Regions from separate parts of the Chryseobacterium sp. 22458 genome, predicted to be linked through region 1. Evidence: riboswitches for the same ligand, from Rfam matches in the RefSeq annotation. Region 1 holds a riboswitch; the other holds the start of a gene.

Region 1 (8,011 bases):
GTCTTATGGATAATCAGGAATGTTTTTACCCAGAATGATATCTCTTCTGATTGTCATAAGCCCATCTTGCATATATGGCTTTACGATTCCTGAGCCTCCTCTTCCGGGTTGTTTTTTTCTCATGGCTTTTGTCAGGGAAGGATCATCATCAAACAGGTATTCATCCAGATAGTATTCATTTTTATCCGGTTCTTTGATGGTGATATGGATGTGCTCAGGTTCACTGCCGTCAGGATAGGCAGCAGGCCTGAAGGTATAAAATGTATATTGCCCGTTTTTTCCGGTCTTTACCCAACCCCGGAAAAATCCATGCCGTTTTGCCCAGCCTGTTTCATTGCCTCTGGTTTCATAAATCCCTTGTCTATTGGTGTGATAAATGTATACAATGATATTTTCTGCCGGTGTTTTTCCGTCTTTTTTGAAAACAGTTCCGGTTACCTTTAGCTGGGGTTTGTTTTGCCTGAATTTTGGAAGTGTATCTACGGGAGTTAATGTTTTATTTTGGTACTCATAGATCGCTTCACAGCCTTCACAAGGTCCTCCTATATTTTTTTTGATCTGACCTTGGCAGGATGTTAAACCTGATATCGTCAGTAGAATCCAGAAAGAAATACTTTGTTTTTTTAAGTCCATAGCTTGTCATGTTTTTTATGTGAATGTATTGGCGAAATTATGGACTGAAAAAAGGTTGTAAAAATAAAATGTTTTATCCTGATGAATTGGTAAGCTGACCTGAGGTACCTGTCGTAAAGCGTTTTTTGAATTCAGAAGCATAGGTCCTGCTCAATCTTACCAGAGTACCATCTGTCATCTGCAGATCATAATCGCCATTCAGGCGGGATTTGAATGAGCGTATTTTGGAAAGATTAACTACAGCGGATTTGTGTACACGGATAAAGACCTGATCATCCAATTGTTCAAGCATTGATTTCAACGTTTCAGAATGCAGATATCTTTTGTTTTCAAGGTGAATAGAAACATATGGAGTGGCAGAAGTGATCTGTATAATGTCTTCCGTATGGATGATCACATTATCTTTTCCATTATGGATAACGAATGTAGGAGAGACTGTGGCTTTTTCTGTATACACAGCATCAGGTTTCCGGACCGGGAGATATTGATAACCTAGAACAAATCCTGCATAGATAAGAACGGCTATAGAAAAGTCGTGGGTGAGTGTGTAAGAAAAGAATTTAAAAAGATCATATCTGCCCTGATAAAAAAAGAGAGACAAAATAGTTGCAATAAAAGGAAGCATTATAAGATGCACCGTAATCGGTAATATGATGAATAGTGCTGTTTTTGTATAGCTTATATGTGTTTCAGATTTCAACTTTTGATATAGAACCATTATTATGGGAATGTAGAGGACCCAAACGATCTTAAACAACAATGATTCGCTGAAATGAAAACTATAGCCGCTTCTTTTGGCCTCCCAGAAATCCTGAAACATATTTATAGTTGTAATGACAATAATGATTCCGGAAAGTATCATGAATAACTCTCCTGTATTCAAAGGAAAACGGAAGGGGGTTATCTTATTTGAAATCGGGGATGTCATCTCTTATAGTTTTTGTAGACTTTCGTTTTTTATCAAATATACTAAAATCATTGTGATGATGTTGAGTTACAAAATCTCTGTTGTTAAATCCGGAGCAATACCGCTACCTTCCGGAAATAGATTGAAGAATAAAGCTAAAACAGGGTGTTTAAAAAATATAATCAGAGATTTTATATGGTCAGTCCATGGTTGTTTTTGACTTCAGCCATGACAAATGTACTGTGCGTACTCCCGATAGAATCTACTGATCCTAGCTTATTGAATACAAAATCCTGATAATGTTTCATATCCCGGACCTGAACTTTGAGAAGAAAATCAAAATCCCCGGAAATATTATAGCATTCAGCAACTTCTTCGATTTCCAGAATTTCCTTTACAAAATCATACCCCACAGAACGGTCATGAATCTTTAATTTGATCTGGCAGAAAACAGTGAATCCACGGTTAAGCTTTTCAGCATCTAAAACAGCAGCGTATCTTTTTACAAAGCCTTCCTGCTCAAGCCTTTTTACCCTCTCAAAAACAGGGGATGGAGAAAGGCTTACCTCTCTGGCGAGCTCTTTCACAGTGAGTTTTGCATTTTTTTGAAGCAGCCTGAGAAGCTGTACGTCCTTATCATCGAGTTGTTCCACAGAATATTATTCTTTTAAATTATAAAATCGGTCAAATGTACAGAATTATATTCTTTTAAAATTATTATTAAAAGATTTGTTTGCTTAATTTAATGTGTCTAATTATTCATTTATTCTGTATGATTAATTTTACACAAAATTAAAATCTTTTATCAATGCTGTTGAGTGTTTATAAAAGAAACCGTTCTTTATATACTTCATCAAACAGGAAAGGTTTTACTTAAGGTAAATTAATAGGGAATCATGTGAGAATCATGAGCTGTCGCGCAACTGTAAGCAGCATATCAAAGGTTTCTGTCCAAAGATATCCACTGCCAAAAGCGGGAAGGATGACGGAAACCGCTGCAAGCCAGGAGACCTGCCTTTACTGAATTGACAATGCTTTCGCGGTCTGAAGCTTTTGGTCAAACAGATGATATATTGTATGCATTTTCTTTTTTGAGGATTTGCAGCATTCAGTATATCATTGTTTTCTATAGGTTTTCCGCAGAAGTATTACGAAGCATTTCAAAGAGCTTTATCATTAAGTTTAATTAAAAAAGTTTAAGAAAATGCAAACTCACATTCTGGGCTATCCGCGTATTGGTAGCAAAAGAGAACTTAAAAAAGCCTGCGAACAATATTGGTCAGGTCAAATTGTTTTGGAAGAACTTCTTGCTGCAGGAAGAAAGATCTGCAACCAAAACTGGACTATCCAAAAAGAGGCCGGGATAGACCTCATCCCGTGTAATGACTTTTCATATTATGATCAGGTATTGGATATGAGCCTTATTGTAGGTGCGGTACCATCACGTTACCACGAAGTAGTGCTTAAGAAAAACAATACTGAGCTGGATCTTTACTTTGCTATGGCAAGAGGCTATCAGAAAGAAGGATTGGATATCACAGCGATGGAAATGACCAAATGGTTTGATACCAATTACCATTATATTGTTCCTGAGTTTTACAAAAATCAACAGTTTAAACTAAGTTCGGATAAAATATTCAATGAGTTTGCCGGAGCCAGACAGGCTGGAATCAAAGCAAAACCTGTTATCATAGGGCTTGTTTCCTATCTTCTTTTGGGAAAGGAAAAAGAGGAGGGGTTTGATAAGCTGGATCTGGCAGAAAACCTTCTTCCTGTGTATATTGAAATCCTTACAAGACTTAAGGAACAGGGCGCTGAGTGGATCCAGTTTGATGAGCCGTTTTTAGCACTGGACCTAACGGAAAAAGCAAAACAAACGTATCAGTGGGTGTATGCTGAAATAAGAAAAAAGTTTCCCAAATTACAGTTTATTATTACTACTTATTTTGACGGATTAAAAGACAATCAGTCTCTTGCTGTCTCACTTCCGGTAGATGTTTTGCATATAGATCTGGTTAGAAATCCTGAGCAAATGGAAGAAATAGTGAAGATCATTCCTGAAAATTTAAGTCTTTCATTAGGCCTTGTTGACGGAAGAAATATCTGGAAGAATGATTATGAAAAGTCTTTGAAATTTATTACAGAAGCCGTTGATAAACTTGGATCTGAAAGAGTATTCATTGCTCCATCTTGTTCCTTACTTCATTCACCTTGCGATCTGGATGTTGAGACTGCCCTTAATCCTGAAATTAAAAACTGGCTGGCTTTTGCAAAACAGAAAGTAAAAGAAGTTGTTACCCTTAAAGAACTTGCTGCCGGAACAGACAATGAAAATAGTCTTGCAGATTTTGAAGAAAACAAAAAGGCTGCAGAAAGCAGAAAAACATCTTCCCTTATTCATAATGATAAGGTAAAGCAAAGAGCTCAGGCGGTCACCAAAGAAGATGCGCAAAGGAAAAATGCTTTTAAAACCCGTAAAGAAGAGCAGCAGAAAACATTACAGCTTCCTTTGTTTCCTACCACCACTATCGGATCATTTCCACAGACAGCAGAGGTAAGAAGCTGGAGAGCCCAATTTAAAAAAGGAGCCCTTACGTCCGAACAATATGATGCTTTGCTGAAAGAAGAAACCCGAAGAACTATCCGCTGGCAGGAAGATATCGATATTGATGTACTGGTTCACGGAGAGTTTGAACGAAATGATATGGTGGAATATTTCGGGGAACAATTGGAAGGATTTACATTTACGAAAAACGGCTGGGTGCAGAGCTACGGAAGTCGTTGCGTAAAACCTCCTGTAATTTTCGGTGATGTATCACGGCCAGCGCCTATGACCGTTTACTGGTCTCAGTATGCACAGTCTCAGACTGATAAATGGGTCAAGGGAATGCTCACAGGACCTGTTACCATCTTACAATGGTCTTTTGTTCGTGACGATCAGCCTCGCTCTGAAACCTGTAAGCAGATTGCCTTAGCGATTCGTGATGAAGTGGTGGATCTGGAGAACGCAGGGATCAGAATTATCCAGATCGATGAACCGGCGATCAGGGAAGGCCTTCCTTTAAGAAGAACCGACTGGCAGAACTATCTGAAATGGGCTGTGGAAGCTTTCAGAATTTCAGCCAGCGGAGTAGAAGATGCCACACAAATCCATACTCATATGTGCTATTCTGAATTCAATGATATTATTGAAAATATTGCTGATATGGATGCAGACGTGATTACCATAGAATGTTCCCGTTCCCAGATGGAACTTCTGAATGCCTTCGCCGACTTCCAATATCCGAATGAAATAGGCCCCGGTGTTTATGATATTCATTCGCCAAGAGTTCCGTCCAAAGAAGAAATGGCTGAGCTGTTGAGAAAAGCGCAGAACGTAATCCCTGCCCATCAGCTTTGGGTAAACCCGGATTGTGGATTGAAAACCAGGCATTGGGATGAAACTGAAAAAGCTTTAATAGCTATGGTTGCTGCTGCTAAGGAAGCATCTGTTGCATATGCGGTTTGTTAGTTTATTAATAAAATAATACCAACCCTTTACAAATAGTAAGGGGTTGGTTACTTATAGGCTTAGTATTAATAAAGTTTCTGAATGCGAAAGAATACCTCTCGCTGGTACAAGTGTCAGTGTATAGCAGGTTTCTCTCTGATCTCAGTGCCTGTTATTATAGGTGATGGTAAATTATCTTGGATGATTATGAAAAGCGAGACGTTATATTACCCAAATATCCTATTTTTACAACTTCTTTAAAAAACAATCAATAACCTTATTTAACCATTCTTTCAGACATGCAAAACACTTTTCCGGAAATGAGATCAGAGTCTTATAACCCAGGATATATTTCCGGGTTGAAATGGGGAATTACTGCTCTATTTGCCCTGTTGGCGATTGTTTTGCTCGTATTGCTTATATCAGATTTTTCTTCTAATCATATTTCTTCCCTCATAATCTATTGATTTCTTTTTCTTATTTTCGGGGCATTGGCTGGGGGATTGGTTTATGATATTGTCAGAAGTAAAGAACATAAAGTCAGTTGTTTGATAGTCAGCCAGAAGGGAATCTTATTTCTCAATAGCAATAACAAGGTTCTTTCGGAAATTAAATATCAGGATTTGGTGAAAAGTGAAAATCCGTATACAAAAGATCTGTTTTCTGAGACGGCTACAGGAAAAACGGATTTCAGAAAAAATTTTTTCGTTCATGAAAAAGGGGAGAACCGGAAAGTAAAAAAGAAACAAGTCAATTTTGATATCATTCCTTTGAAGAACAGGTATGATCTTATCGGACATTTTCTGAAAGGAGTAACGTTATTCAGGCCGGATCTGAGCATTGATCCTGAAGTGTATAAAGATTTTTATCTTGATGAAAAAACGTTTCGTTTTATGCCGGAAAACCTTAAAAAAGATATCGTGCTGAAGGTTGTTATTCTTGCAGTTGTTATCCTTGTGCTTGTCTTTATTATTCCGCTTTTTAAATAATTGATTGCAGTGATCATTTGTGTTTAAGAAAAAATCACTACTTTTATCACAACCAAGTAAATAGCTCGTTTTGAGAAGAACTCTTAAACTTATTACAGCTTAGTATCAGTCTCAGTAACCACAGGCTGATCATTCTTTCGTTCGGATAAATCTTATCTGAACAGGTTTTCATTTCATCCTATTATTACTCACATTGCTTGTAAGAGCATAATGATTTGCTATTCCGACATGGCCGGTTTTACCGATCAAAAACCGGAGTAGGAATCCACCTGTATCTTTTATTGAAGTATACTTCTCTGAAGCCTGTAATGCGTGAATAATAGGTAAAACTTACCAAAGAATATTAAGCACGATTATAAGTAATGAGTATACAGCATATATGGGAGATCAGAGCGAAAAACACTCCCTTGTTAAAAAAGAAATGCAATCATTGTGACAGCGACAGATTTGCATGCAGCGATAAATTCAGATTAAATGCCCAAAAAAAGAATATTGATATCTGGTTAATTTACAGATGTGTAAAATGTAATAATACGTACAATATGACCCTGTTTTCAAGGATCAGGACAGAATCTGTCAGGAAAGAAATATTCAGTAAAATGTCTGAAAATAATACAGAAATAGCCTGGGAATATGCATTTTCCCATGAGATAAGACGTAAAAATAATGTTGAAGCCGATACTGATAGCGTAGAATATGAAATATTATACCATGAAATTCACGAAGAAGAAATGATAAATCCGGATAGTGAAATGCTCACATTTAAAATAAGGTAACTATACGTTACTTTACACAAACATAAAAAAGTAAAGACCAACTACGACAGTTGGTCTTTTTTATTAATAATTTTAAATTTAACGTTATGAGAAATAAAAAAGAATCTATTTATCAAGCCCTTCAAGTATTAATGCAACTTGTTCAGGGCTTAGGCTTGCTTCCAATGAAGTCTTCACAAGCTGCTTAGTGTCTTCTATTGATTGGTTGTAAATAACTAATTGTTCTCCTGATAAAGAATCTTTAAGAGCTTTTAATTTATAGCCTAAGATAATTAAATTGACATTAGTTCTAAATTCATCTTCTTGTTGTGGTGTCATAATTTTTTGATTTTTAGTTTATCCAAATATAGTGAAAAAGGTATAATTTTTGTATTTTTGTAGAAATATTTATCGAACAAAAAAGGAAGCGTTAGCTTTATTCTGTTAATCTGAAATCTGGAAAATTTCTTTAATACAATGCAGAATAAACAGTGGACACTTGCACCAATATGGTGTGGGGTTGTCTTGTTTATATTGTATTGGCAATCCAGAGCCACAGATTAATAAGCAAGAGTTACAAACCCACGCCTTTCTTATTTATAATCAAATTTCTACATCGGGTTTGGGTGGATTTTAAAAAATTCATCTTATGAAAAAACTATTTTTTACACTTTTAGTAGCATCAACACCAGTATTATTTTTTGCACAGGAAGAAAAACCGAAAGAAACTGCAAAAGAATGTGATTTACCTAAAGACTTCAAAGAGCCAATCAAGAACAAACGTTTGAAAAAATTCGTAGCCATTGATAATGGAGTTGAAGAGAAAGAAGTAACCATTATCAGAGCACAAAACGGATTAGGTAGCGGAATCTATACAGCCTGTGTAAAGGGTCAGTCTATCCAATATCAGAAGATGGGGACTGTCTTTATGAGGGAATCAAATAATCCTTTCAAAAAGTAATTAAAGGATTTGCACAAATGCAAAAAAATAAATTCTTGAAAGTTCTTTTTGATAATGAACTATTCTTTCCTAAGTATAAGAATACTTCCAAAATGACATTTGGAAATTATTTGAAAACAATGGTATTAAATTGTATTTCATTTTCGGGTGGAGTGATATTTTTGGGTATGATTATTTTAGGAGCTGATATGCTTTTGAATTTAATTACGAGAAATAATGGAGAAAAACATATACTATATTTTGAACCACTATCAATGAATTATTATGTGATAGTTT
Region 2 (8,011 bases), 1.5 Mb from region 1:
GAATTAAGCTTCCGATCACCATCATGGCTGCCAGTACTTTATCCAGCCCCTGATCATCCATATAGAATCTGATCTCATTAGCTCCGGGGAAGTCCGTGTCCATTCCGAAAAGCCCGAATAATACAAATACCCCGATGATACTTCCTACTGCCATCAATACGAAGATTCCTCCTACAACATATTTCAGTATATTCCACACTCCGCTTCCTGCGTTATTGATGTAAGGTTTGTTTTCGTTGTATATCTCTCCGACCCTCTGAGTAGATTCATTGGCAAACTGTACCAATTTATTAGACTCATTCTTAAGATTGTCGAAGTTCATAGGCTTTCCCTGCATTTTCAGGAAATCTGCTGCGGTTTCAGCTTTTGGAAGTACGATCCAAAGGATTACATATAGCAGTGCGATCAATGAAGAGGAAATGGCTGCTGTGAAAATTCCCAGAACGAAAACTCCAAGCCAGATGGCTCTCATGGCAGTAATATCCATTCCTACATATTGAGCTAAACCGGCACATACCCCTGCGATCTTTTGTTTTTCAGGATCACGGAACAGTTGTTTTTTGTCTGAATAGCTGGTTCCTGAATTGGTATTTTTAGTTGTGTTTTTTTCAGAAAAATAAGCTTCTTCCTGTTCTTCTATTTTCTCAGGAGTTCCGATCTGTGCGATTACTTTTTCTACATCTGTATCGTTGATCACTTCACGTTTTCCAAGAGAGTCTTTGAAGATCTCCACCATTCTTATTTCTATGTCATGCATTACCTCATCTGCCTCTGAAGCATCCAGTGAGCTTCTAAGGGCGTTCAGGTAATCGCTGAGCTTTATATATGCGTGTTCTTCTATTGTAAAAGAAAAACCTGCGAGTCCTATTGAGAGTGTCTTGTTCATAGCTTTGTTTTTTAATTTTGTTGGGTGATTTGGTTCACTGAGGCTGTCAGTTCATTCCACGTATTGAGAAGTTCATCCAGGAAAAGTTTTCCTTTTTCTGTGATCTGATAATATTTTCTGGGTGGTCCCCCGGTAGATTCTTCCCATCTGTAGGAGAGAAACTCTCCGTTTTTAAGTCTTGTAAGAAGAGGGTAGAGGGTCCCTTCCACTACATCCAGTTTTCCTTTTTTCAGTTCATCAATAAGATCGGAAACATACATTTCACGGTTATTGATGAGACTTAGAATACAGAATTCCAGAATTCCTTTTCGCATTTGCGCTTTGGTATTTTCAGTATTCATCTTTGATAATTTTTGTTAATTAAGGTTATCGTTAGAAAAATGCCCCTAGCTAGTTGAGCGTATTCTAATTTTACATTACAAAGATATGTAAATAAAATGGTATTATGCAATACAAAGTAGTGGAATTTTAAAATAATTATTATAAGTAACTGATAATCAGTTTGTAATTTTTGTGCTGTAATTTTTGTGAAAATAAATTTAAGTAGAAAATAGTAAGATGTCTTTAAATTTTATATAAAAAAAATAGAATGTCAAAGTTTTAGAAAAGGAAATAAAAGAATGAAATACATATATGGTTTCACTAAAAAAGTGCGAAAAAAACAGATCTATAAAAAATAAAAAGGGGTAGAATTATTTGTATCTTTGGAAAAACAAAATGATGAATTTTAAAAATTTATTTAAACTCTATTTTGATGAAAGTAGGGTTTTTGGTCTTGATATTCTCCGGTTCTTTGCGATCATGTTTGTTGTTGTTGGCCACGGTTTGATATATATGCCAAGAATGGTTAAAGGAATTGTATCGTATTTTATTTTTGATGGAGTTACTATTTTTTTTGTTCTAAGTGGTTTTTTAATTGGAGGAATTTTAATTAAAGTACTGAATAAAGAATCATTTACCTTTAAAACATTGTTGGAGTTTTGGAAACGGAGATGGTTTAGAACACTTCCAGCCTATCTTTTAGTATTAATACTTTTACTTGGATTGAATATCATTTTTAATGAAAAATTTGTTTTTAATTCAGAAATTATAAAATACTTTTTATTTCTGCAGAATTTTAAAACACCTCACCCTTCTTTTTTCCCGGAAGCATGGAGTTTGAGTATTGAAGAGTGGTTTTATCTGATTTCGCCGATAATGATCTTTTCTTTAATCAATTTTTAAATTTAAGTGTAAAAAAAGCAGTCTTAATTACCATTATATCAATCATAGTATTTACTACATCTTTCAGAGCATATAGACTGTTATTCAATGTTTCTGTAACTGATATTGGCATCTGGGATTTATATTACAGGAAGCAGGTAATAACAAGGCTTGACAGTTTGATGTATGGTGTTTTAGCTGCATATGTTAAGGCTTACTACAATCGGTTTTTTGAAAGTTCAAAAAAATATTTTTTTTGTGCCGGCCTAATATTAATGGTTGTACATCAATATTATTTAAACTATGGAACCAATCCCTTTTTTGACCAAGTTTTAAGTTTTTCTTTTACATCAATTTCTACTATGTTTCTGATTCCCTTTTTAGATTCAGTAAAATCAGCTCCGAAAATCATTTTACAACCTATTACATACGTCAGTTTAACGTCCTATAGCATGTATCTTATACATTATTCGCTGGTTCAAAAGTGGATTATAGGTAAGGTTGATTTTTTTAAGAGTTCCATAATGTTAAATACAGGGGTAACTTTTAGTGTTTTTTTTATTCTTACAATAGGACTTTCAATTTTGATGTATAAATATTTTGAAATACCTACAACAAAATTAAGGGATGGACTGTTAAAGGGTAAGTCACAAAATATAGAAAGCATTTCTACATAAAAAGTCGGGAAGTTTTCATTTATTTCAAAGTATATAGTGGGAAAGAAGTTTTCAGAATGTAAAGAATTATAATGGTTTCAAATCCTTCAGATAATGGTTTTGAATTTTGAAATCGGTATTATGATTCGTATTTTTGTTATGAATTTAAAAACACTTCAAATCCATATACTATGACTATGAATCTATTCAATAAGTTTAAGAGTCTGTCGGCTTTCGTTGTTCTGGGACCTTTGTGCTTTGCACAATATCAGTTTGAAATCAAGAATGTTTCGAAAAATTATAGCGCTGTCATTCATTCTGAAAATTGTTATGAAAGCAGGTGTACAGACAAGGGAACAGTAGAACTGTTTAATAACAGCAATACCAAAGTGCAGACCTTTGTATCTGATGACCTGGTCATAGACCTAAAGCCGGATCAAAAGCCAAAGCCAGGAAAAATGATGGAGCTGACCAAAGACCAGAACTCTATTATCATAGATGATTTTAATTTTGACGGTACCGAAGATATAGCCGTAAGGAACGGAAATATGGGGAACTATCACAGTGCTTCTTATGATGTATATGTCTTCAACAGTACCAGAATGAGCTTTGTAAAAAGTAAAGAGCTTACAGACCTTGCATCAAACGGATTTGATTTTTTTGGTGTTGATTCCCAACGCAAACGCCTGACTACTTTCGGAAAATCCGGTTGCTGTGATCTTTTTACTACAGAATACGTCGTAATCCCCAATAAAGGGCTGGATAAAGTTTTTGAAAAAGAAGTGGATATGACCAATGAAGATCGTGTAAAAGTGATTACGAAAGAAAAAATAAAGAATAAATGGGTAACCAAAACCAAGATTTACTCATCAGAAGAATATAATAAATTAAAGTAAGATGAAGATACAGAAAGAGATCGATTTTATTCTGGCCGTAGATGCCCTGAAGAATGTTCAAAGAAGGAATTATAATGCGGATGATACCAGAAGAGAGAATACAGCAGAACACTCATGGCAGATCATTATCCTGGCGCAGATCCTTTATCCCTATGCTAAAAACCGGGCAGATATCGATCTTTTAAGGGTGATCAGAATGCTTTCCATTCATGATCTGGTAGAAATTGAAGCGGGAGATACATTTCTTTTTGATGAAAAAGCCATGGTAGGAAAGTTTGAGCGTGAAAAAGCCTCGGCACAAAAAATCTTTGGAATCCTGGATGAACCTTTGCGTACGGAATTCTTTAATCTGTGGCTTGAGTTTGAAGAAGAGAAAACACCGGATGCTATTTTTGCGTGTTCCATTGATAGAATCATGCCGTTTATTCTGAACTCCCATACCTCAGGAAAAAGCTGGACAGAAGCCGGGGTTACCGAAAAACAAATCAGAAATATGCTTGAAAATGCAATTACAAGAGCTTCGGATGAAATGGGGGAGGCTTTTGAGCTGCTGCTGAACAGAAGCCTGGAAACTGAAAAGGTTTTAAAGTAAATATTTTAAGCAGGAAAATAATAGATTCGGGCGGCCAAAGGCCGCCCGAATCTATTTATAAAATCTGAATTGGTTTTTTGAATTCATCAATGGCAACAAAAGTGAAGTCACCTACGATAGCCTTTTCTCTTTCATAAGAATACATCTGCTCTGTGTAGATCTCAACACTTACTTTCATACTGGTTTTTCCAACGTATGAAACTCTTCCGATCAGTTCTACAATCGTTCCGGCAGGAATAGGCTTTTTAAAATCGATCTTGTCACTGCTTACGGTTACTACTCTCTTTCTTGCAAAACGGGTAGCTGCAATAAAGGCTACTTCATCCATCAGCTGCATGGCTGTACCTCCGAAAAGAGTATCATAATGGTTGGTGGTGTTTGGGAAAACCGCTTTAAAGATTCTGGTTTCGGCAGCTTCAATTCTTTCTTCTGTAGTCATATTTCATTATTAATTAAAGCGAAATGAAATTGTATCAAAACAACAGAATAATGACAGGAACCTGGGAAATTCCTGAAACAATCCATCAGATCAATAAAACTTCAGATCGCGAAAGTTTTTTGTTTAAGAAAAAGGCAGGTCTCCTGACTTGTAACATCTTTTATCTCCTTCCCATGCCTCGCACAGTGGATCTTTTGATAAAGATTTCAGTTACTTACAGTTGCGCGACAGTCCGTGATTTTCACACGGTTCCCTTTTAATCTGCTGCTAGGCAGAACCAGTTTCTGTGATGAATAAGCGTTAAACTTTTCGGGGGCAAAAATAATGAATTTATTCCGGATTATGGTAAATAATCTGGCTGATCACTCTTCCTTTCTTGATGGTCCACAGGGTAGTATATCTGTTTTCCCCGGTACCATTGATCATATAAAGAAAAATATTATCATTGTCTAGGGCGGTTACTCCTACGTTTTCAAAATCCATAGTCGGCTGAAACATATTCTTGATCGCTTCTCTTACGAAAACCGAACCTCTTCCCGGCTGTTGTACCCGGATCGATTTGATCTCTGTCATTCCTTCAGGAAGATCATTCCCTATTCCCCATGGCTTTACTTTGTCGATGGTAAGAAGTTTGCCTTCTGCATCTTTTTCTTTCTTACGGTAACCGGCATTGGAAGGGTAGACATCGATCACTACTTTGCTTCTCTGGGCTGTAGGAACCTTCGGGTCGGAGTTGTCTGTGAAGATCATTGATCTCCCGTTCTTAGACTTCGATGGGGTATAGGCCGGAAGCTGGTCTATATAAGCAATCCGTTCTTTATTTACCATCCCTTCCCTGTCAAGGGTTTCGTAGCGTACAAACGGCTTATCTTCATCCTGTTTTTCAGGATATTTGATCCAGATCCATTCCGTTTCTCCGGGAGCGGGCTTTACATAAACAAATACATCCCCTTTACGCATACGGATTTTATCTACAATTTTTCTGTAGTTATCTTTATGTACACGTACATTGGCATATCCTTCCTCTGCTTTTACAACTCCAAAAGGAACCTTATTCTGGCCTTTAACAAAGGTTAGAGAAAAAATACTGAATGCGGACAGATAAAATGCTTTGTTGATGAAAGTCATTGCGAAAATTTTTTGATCCCCAAATATATAAATTAAATGCGGAAGAGAATGATCTTGCAGTACTTCCTGCTATCTTTTATGATTCAGATGTCTGTTTTGAAGGCCCATAAATAGATTCGGGGGCATTTTTAAGGAAATATGAAAATATTCCGTAGAAAAGAAGAATGACCAGAAATAAAACGGCCGCTAAATAAAAAGCAGTTCCAAAACCATAACTGATCGTTACTCCGCCCCCTAATCCCATTCCGATTGTATTGTTTCCAAGTCCCTCCATTTTGGATTGAAAGGTCCAGTAAAATATTAAAAAAGAAAGAAGGCCTATCAAAGAAAATACAATATGATACAGGTATTTCTTCCTGACACTTTTTATCAGCTGAACAATAATTCCTGCAATGGCAGCCAGAAATGCAATAATAATAAGAGGGCTGGGAGGAATATTTTCATTATCTTTTTTATCCTGGGATTCATTCAACGGCGAATATTCACTGTCTGTATCTGATGACTGACTGGCGGTCTCATTCCCGAATGCAGAACCAAAAGGGGAGTTCTTTTTCAGGTTTTCTTTCATCCGTTTACTCATATCTTTTTTGGAAACTCCCGTGATCAGATCTGTTCCTTTGAGAGACATCAAAGTGGTGTCACCACATTTTATCAGAAAAAAAGGAAAGAAAAAACACAGGATGATCACCGTATAACTTGGTATCGGCAACAGATCTGAAAGTACTTTTAATGGTTTCATAAATTATTGTTTTCCTTAAAAATAGGAAAAATATCAGATAAGACATAAAAAAGAGAGCACTTATCAGTACTCTCTCTTTGTTTATTTGCGTTAATGTAATTTCAAATCACTTAAATTCTCTCAAGCTCATCCGCATCAATCGTCGTCTTAAATGTGCCGTAATTGACAATCACCTTGTTTCTGGAAATCTTTTCAATCGTTCCTACACTTGTACTTCCTGTGATACGCACACGCTGGCCTATCTTCATCCAGACGGCACGATCGCTTTTACGTTTCTCTTCAAGCTTTTCATTGGTTTCGGCAATTTTTTCAATGACCTCTTCCTTTTTAAGCTGCTGAGTGATCTTTCTCTTTACAACCTGAAGGCGTTTTGATTCATCTTTGTCTGCCCCAAGCTTTCTGAATTTTTCCTGTTCCAGCAGTTTTACAAAGTCTTTCACAACATCTTTTCTCGACTTTCCTTTGGTATAGCTGTCAATGAAAGTCTCAATTTTGTTTCCAAACTGAAGCTTACGATGCTCCTCTTCATACAGTTTCTGGAAATTAAACAGTTTCTGCTGAAGCTGGTCGTTCAGTTTCTGAAGGTTATCACGCTTATCTTCTACAGATTCTTTTCGTTCAGCAAGGTCGGATTTCAGTTTTTCAACTTCGAACTTTTCCTGCTGCAGCTTTACGATCGTTTTATCCAGATTCACAATATCATGTTCCACCTTTTTCTTGGCAGAATGAATAATAAACCTCGGGATTTTGTTCTTCTCAGCCACCTCAAAAGTAAATGAACTTCCTGCCTGACCTACTTCCAGCTTATACATCGGTTCCAGCGTCTCTTCATTGAAAAGCATTGCCGCATTCTGAGCATTGGGAAGCTGTTCTATAACCAGTTTAATATTGGTATAGTGCGTAGTGATGATGGCAAAACTCTTCTTATCATAGAAAAACTCCATGAAACTTTCTGCCAAAGCCCCGCCCAATTCAGGATCGGAACCGGTTCCAAACTCATCAATCAGTAGAAGGGTGTCTGAATCTGCCTCACGAATGATCCCGGACATTTTCTTCAATCTTGATGAATAGGTTGATAAATGGTTTTCAATGGATTGATTATCACCGATATCGGTCATAATTTTCTCGAAAAAGAACATCTCTGATTTCGGATGAACAGGAACCAGGATACCGCTCTGAATCATCAGTTGCAATAATCCAACGGTCTTCAGAGTAATTGATTTTCCTCCTGCATTCGGTCCGGAAATACAGATGATTCTGTTGTGTTCCGTTAAAGTCAGGGTTTGTGGGTGGATCGTTTTATTCTCTACTTTGTTTCTCAGCCATAACAGTGGATGAAAGGCATCCCTTAATCTCAATGTTTTATGACGGTTGATCTTTGGAAGCACTCCATTGATCAGGTCTGCAAACTTAGCCTTAGCCCTTACCAGATCAAGGTCAAAAATATACACCTGATATCTCCAGAGTTGAGG

The links. Region 1 has a riboswitch for cobalamin ahead of metE (5-methyltetrahydropteroyltriglutamate--homocysteine S-methyltransferase). Riboswitches for the same ligand answer to the same signal wherever they lie in the genome.
Region 2: it holds a riboswitch for cobalamin, as region 1 does, so the genes downstream of both, ACTJJF_RS00290 (acyl-CoA thioesterase) here and metE (5-methyltetrahydropteroyltriglutamate--homocysteine S-methyltransferase) in region 1, are expected to answer to the same signal.

Annotation. Positions count from the first base shown of each region.
Region 1 is NZ_JBQEOA010000001.1:1,584,143-1,592,153, reverse strand. Features, by position in the region: gene ACTJJF_RS07080 (dioxygenase family protein) at 4-633, opposite strand; gene ACTJJF_RS07075 (LytTR family DNA-binding domain-containing protein) at 707-1,561, opposite strand; gene ACTJJF_RS07070 (Lrp/AsnC family transcriptional regulator) at 1,732-2,193, opposite strand; cobalamin riboswitch at 2,388-2,573, shown strand; gene metE (5-methyltetrahydropteroyltriglutamate--homocysteine S-methyltransferase) at 2,745-5,051, shown strand; gene ACTJJF_RS07060 (hypothetical protein) at 5,654-6,019, shown strand; gene ACTJJF_RS07055 (DUF1062 domain-containing protein) at 6,427-6,795, shown strand; gene ACTJJF_RS07050 (hypothetical protein) at 6,901-7,113, opposite strand; gene ACTJJF_RS07045 (hypothetical protein) at 7,424-7,735, shown strand.
Region 2 is NZ_JBQEOA010000001.1:52,920-60,930, forward strand. Features, by position in the region: gene ACTJJF_RS00265 (PspC domain-containing protein) at 1-886, opposite strand, end outside; gene ACTJJF_RS00270 (PadR family transcriptional regulator) at 898-1,227, opposite strand; gene ACTJJF_RS00275 (acyltransferase family protein) at 1,604-2,110, shown strand; gene ACTJJF_RS00280 (XAC2610-related protein) at 2,937-3,641, shown strand; gene ACTJJF_RS00285 (HD domain-containing protein) at 3,643-4,233, shown strand; gene ACTJJF_RS00290 (acyl-CoA thioesterase) at 4,289-4,672, opposite strand; cobalamin riboswitch at 4,789-4,969, opposite strand; gene ACTJJF_RS00295 (hypothetical protein) at 5,003-5,800, opposite strand; gene ACTJJF_RS00300 (hypothetical protein) at 5,877-6,539, opposite strand; gene ACTJJF_RS00305 (endonuclease MutS2) at 6,650-8,011, opposite strand, start outside.